DNA from 2 places in the Paenibacillus wenxiniae genome. Region 2 is predicted to be linked to the other one. Evidence: predicted binding sites of a transcription regulator. Region 2 holds the regulator's gene; the other holds the start of a gene.
The links. Region 2 encodes CtsR, which represses protease genes until heat stress. Its sites were predicted from a motif close to ATGGTCAATAAAGGTCAAACA; they were not measured.
Positions count from the first base shown of each region.

Region 1 (2,410 bases), on a different contig from region 2:
GTACACTGGATTCGTTTAACGAACTGTCCAAAAATTCTAGTGCTTATCTGGATGATTACTACCTGACGGACAGTGGCTTTACGATCTTCTTCCAGCAATATGCGATTGCGCCGTATGCAGCAGGTACTCCAGAATTTCATTTTACTTTTAATCAGCTACTGAAAGCCGGTACGAATCCGCTAAAAGCGTATCAATAACGATATAGGAGATGCTATTTGATCATCATATATACCTGTACGATGAATAGATTGCATATAACAGCATACAAAATAGAATACACGCAACATCGTAAATACAATATACACAACATCATAAATACAAAAAAGCTGCAACGGCTCATTCCGTTGCAGCTTTTTCCTGTTATTCTACCTGTGCAGAGGTCGTTATTACACGCCCTGTGGAGGTGTTTTTTCGATGACTTTATCGATCAGACCATAATCAGCAGCTTCAGCAGCCGTCATAAAATAGTCACGATCGGTATCGCGCTCGATACGTTCCAGCGGTTGACCGGTACGATCAGCCAGGATTTTGTTCAGCTTATCGCGCATTTTCAGAATGCGACGTGCTCTGATTTCGATATCGGTCGCTTGACCTTGTGCACCACCGAGTGGTTGGTGAATCATCACTTCACTGTTTGGCAATGCAAAGCGCTTGCCTTTGGCACCAGCATTCAGCAGGAACGCGCCCATGCTTGCTGCCATACCGACACAGATCGTGGACACATCGGCTTTGATGAATTGCATTGTATCATAAATGGCCATCCCTGCCGTGATTGAACCACCAGGGCTGTTAATGTAAAGGTGAATATCTTTTTCCGGGTCTTCGGCTTCCAGGAACAGCATTTGTGCAATAATCGCATTCGCTACAACATCATTAACTTCCGAACCTAGAAAGATGATGCGGTCTTTCAGCAAACGGGAATAAATATCGTAAGCGCGTTCGCCTCGACTGCTCTGTTCTACGACCATAGGGATATAACTCACTAGAAACCCTCCTCAAATTACGATCATCGTAAATGTCATTATATAGTGGAATCTCTGGTCAAACAATGACAAGAATCAATTGTTCTTACCACATTATAGGGCAGTTCAAACTAAAAGTCAAAGAAAGTCAAACTATCCGCCCTAAAAATGCCTAATTTACTGGAAATTGGGTTAATAGAAGAAGGAGCCTGCTTATTTTGCATCTACAGCCACATATAAAAATAACCAGCATCTGCTGGTTAACGTGCGTTTCCACGATTCATACATGGAAATAATATGTATTTAACAAATATCTGGTATAACTAATACTGGAACACTGTGCGACAGGATGATTATTCTTTTCCGAATATCTTCTCCATCATGTTGTGAAACTAAGTGGCGCGCCCGCCAAGAATCGAACTTGGATCTCAGGCTTCGGAGGCCTACGTCATATCCATTGGACCACGGGCGCAAATAAGCAACAGCAAGAATGATTATAGATGAAAGAACTTTAAAAAGCAAGGTAGCCCTTACAAAATGTATTACGCCAACCTTCCACAAATAGTTGTCATCTATACTTGCTTCTGCATCGAAAATTGGTTAATATAGATGTGGGACTTAAAAAGTTATGCTGGGACATTTTGAGTCCAAATACCAAAGCCTGGTTAAATGAAATGAGATTACACTGAGCGAGATAAGTTGCAGGAGTGGAAAGCATGCGCAAATTATTGGAAATACAAAAGCAGCTTCTGCCCGATCTCACTGACGTACTAAAAAAAAGATACGCGATTTTACATCAGGTTATGATGACGGGGTTAGTTGGACGCAGATCACTTGCCGCTTCGCTCAACATGACGGAGCGTGTGCTGCGCGCTGAAACTGATCTACTCAAGGCGCAGGGACTGCTGGAGATTGAGAGCACGGGAATGCGTGTTAGCGATGCAGGCAGACAACTGCTTGAAGAGCTTGAGCCATTAATGGAAGAGCTACTTGGTTTATCCGTTCTGGAAGATCGTATCCGCGAGGCTTACGGACTACAGCAGGTCACCATTGTGCCTGGAGACAGCGACACTTCGGTTAGTACGAAGCAGAATCTGGGACGAGCAGGCGCACGAGCACTGCTCAGTGTGATGCGCGACGATGATATTGTGGCTGTAACCGGCGGTTTTACGCTGGCTGAGGTGGCGGAGCAATTGAATCCAACCTTACCAGCTCCGCTCAGGGATGCCTGGTTCGTTCCGGCAAGAGGCGGACTTGGCGAAAATATGGAATACCAGGCGAATTCCATCGTATCCACGATGGCGAAGCGGGTTGGCGCGCAGTACCGGCTGCTGCATGTACCTGACCTGCTACGAAGAGACGCTTATGAGCTGCTGTACGAGGATGAGAATGTACGAGAGATTGTCGAATTCATCCGCCGTGCACGTATTATTATTCATGGCATCGGT
Region 1 is NZ_JBCGUH010000020.1:34,586-36,995, forward strand. It holds gene AAHF22_RS21800 (DUF3298 domain-containing protein) at 1-197, shown strand, start outside; gene clpP (ATP-dependent Clp endopeptidase proteolytic subunit ClpP) at 387-983, opposite strand; tRNA gene AAHF22_RS21810 (tRNA-Arg) at 1,360-1,434, opposite strand; gene AAHF22_RS21815 (sugar-binding transcriptional regulator) at 1,679-2,410, shown strand, end outside.
Region 1: a site for CtsR is predicted at 1,097-1,117, ahead of clpP (ATP-dependent Clp endopeptidase proteolytic subunit ClpP). Genes of this name have one in related genera too.

Region 2 (2,410 bases):
AAATGCAGCATAACCGAAGCACGCAGCCCTGTACCGAGGTTAGTCGGGCAACTGGTCAAATAACCACGCCGATCATCAAACGCATAATCGACCACACGCTCAAATGCATCATCAATTGCGGTAGCGCGTTGCCATGCTTCCTCCAATTGAAAGCCCGGATATAGACACTGAATACGCAGATGATCTTCCTCATTGATCATAATGCTCACCGATTCGTTCTCCGCCAGCAATACCGCGCCAGCGCGTGATTCATTGATCAAATTCGGACTGATCAGATGCTTTTCCATTAGAACTTCCTTGTCTACATCATCCAGCTCATCCAGCACAAGCGGCTCAAATGGTCCCTGCGCCTGCACGCCTTCATCTTGCAGCGCAGCGGTCAATCGTTCGCGTACCTGCTGAGCTTGCTCGGTGGAAGCGATAATCGGGAATGGCTGATGCACCAGATTGCGGGCAATACGCACCCTGCTGCTGATTACAACATCCGAGTAATCTCCGCCCTTTTGCATCCATTCACTCAAAGGCTTTTCGGTAAAACGGAGATTCGGCATACGTCATTCCTCCTTACAACTCCTGTGAAATTTGCTTATCCAGCTCGCGAATCTGATCTCTGAGCTGCGCTGCCTGTTCAAATTCCTCTTCGGCAATACGCTGCTTCATCTGCTGGCGTAGATCATTAACCTGCCGTCTCACTTTAATCTGTTTACCTGCACGCGCTGGCAACTTACCTGCATGGGCGGTACTGCCATGTACACGCTTGAGCATCGGATCAAGCTGGCCGTCAAACGTCTGGTAACAGGAGCTGCAACCAAATCGTCCGAGCTTACGGAATTGTGCATAGGTCATTCCGCATTCCGGACATTGCAGTTGCTGTGCTGGCGGCATTCCAGCGATCTTCGCTTTATTTCCTGCATCAAAATCCATTAATCCAGACAACAGATTGTGGATGGAAAAGCCTCCGGAAGTGCCCGGAATCAGCTCGCCCTTTTCACGCGCACAATGTTCGCAAATGTGAAATTCAGTCTTTTCGCCATTTACGATTTTGGTGAAATGCAGGGTAGCCGGCCGTTGCTGGCATTCCTGACAAATCATTCAAATAACCCCCTTCTCCCGAGTGATTAAGAGCCGAGCAAAGCGATCAACATCGCTTTCATCATTCTTGCACGGACTTCATCTCTATAGGGAAGATTGATTGAAATGACATCTCTACATACAACCGCACGCATCAGTTCAGACTCACGTTTGGAGATCAACCGTGCCTCCAGCAGCTGATAAATCAGCCCCTCCGCAGCACTCTGGCTCATACTCTGACCGATACTTTCATGGATATGAGTATGAATTGTCGATTGCGCCGGTAGCTCAATCCGCCGAATACGGATATAACCGCCACCACCACGCTTACTTTCTACCAGATAGCCCTTTTCCAATGTGAATCTCGTGCTGATCACATAATTGATCTGTGACGGTACACAGGAAAATTGATCAGCTAGATCATTACGCTGAATCTCCAGCGCGCCTTCGCCTTCTTGAAGCATGCGTTTTAAATATTGTTCGATAATGTCGGAGATATTACGCATCGTATCCTCCTCCATGTATAGTCAAAACATGAATTCGTCAATGATAATATCAAAGTCTACATAAATAACAATTAACCATATCGTTCATGGTCAGAAACGAATGCATAACACAGTTATTGTGACATTTAGGTCGCCATTTCCAGGCATTACCACATCCATTTCCAGTATTTATGATTTTCAAATACGACGTGCAACGAAAAGGATGAGTTCTAGTACAAAATCGTTCCTTTTCATCAGGGTAAATGAACACCATTGCTCGCTGACTTTGACTTTCTTTGACTTTATAATATTATACCATAAAATCCCGTTTTGCCAAGACTGCATCTATAACGTAACTTTCTTATAACGTACCTTCGATAATAATCGTATCCGTATGCGCCAGCTTGGATCGAATCCAGGCTGTAAACTGATCTACAAATGTACGCTGGTCTGCATTTTCTGGAATACAATGATCCAGTTCCTCAAGTATATTCGTCCATGTCGCAGCTGAAATCGGATTATCCCAGCAAGGATCAAATGCGTCATATTGTTCTCCGGTACGCGGATCGATCAATGGATATTGCGCTTTAACGATCGGTAAAATACATTCAAAATCATCGCTGTATATGAAAAGCATCGACTCACTTTTCTGCTTAGCGTCATCTTCTTCAGAGCTAAAAATATAGCCAGGGTTATTTCTAGGACCACGGTATTGATAAATGAGCTTCGGTATAGTCATAGCAATGGCTCCTTCGGTATGGACGATGTAAACGGCTAGATTGATTATGTAAGCGGTTAGCAACTCCAATGTATTTTTAAAAATGATCATGCTAAATATGTGCTTAAACGTCTGA
Region 2 is NZ_JBCGUH010000019.1:57,585-59,994, forward strand. It holds gene mcsB (protein arginine kinase) at 1-551, opposite strand, end outside; gene mcsA (protein-arginine kinase activator protein McsA) at 565-1,092, opposite strand; gene AAHF22_RS21585 (CtsR family transcriptional regulator) at 1,119-1,577, opposite strand; gene AAHF22_RS21590 (hypothetical protein) at 1,918-2,295, opposite strand.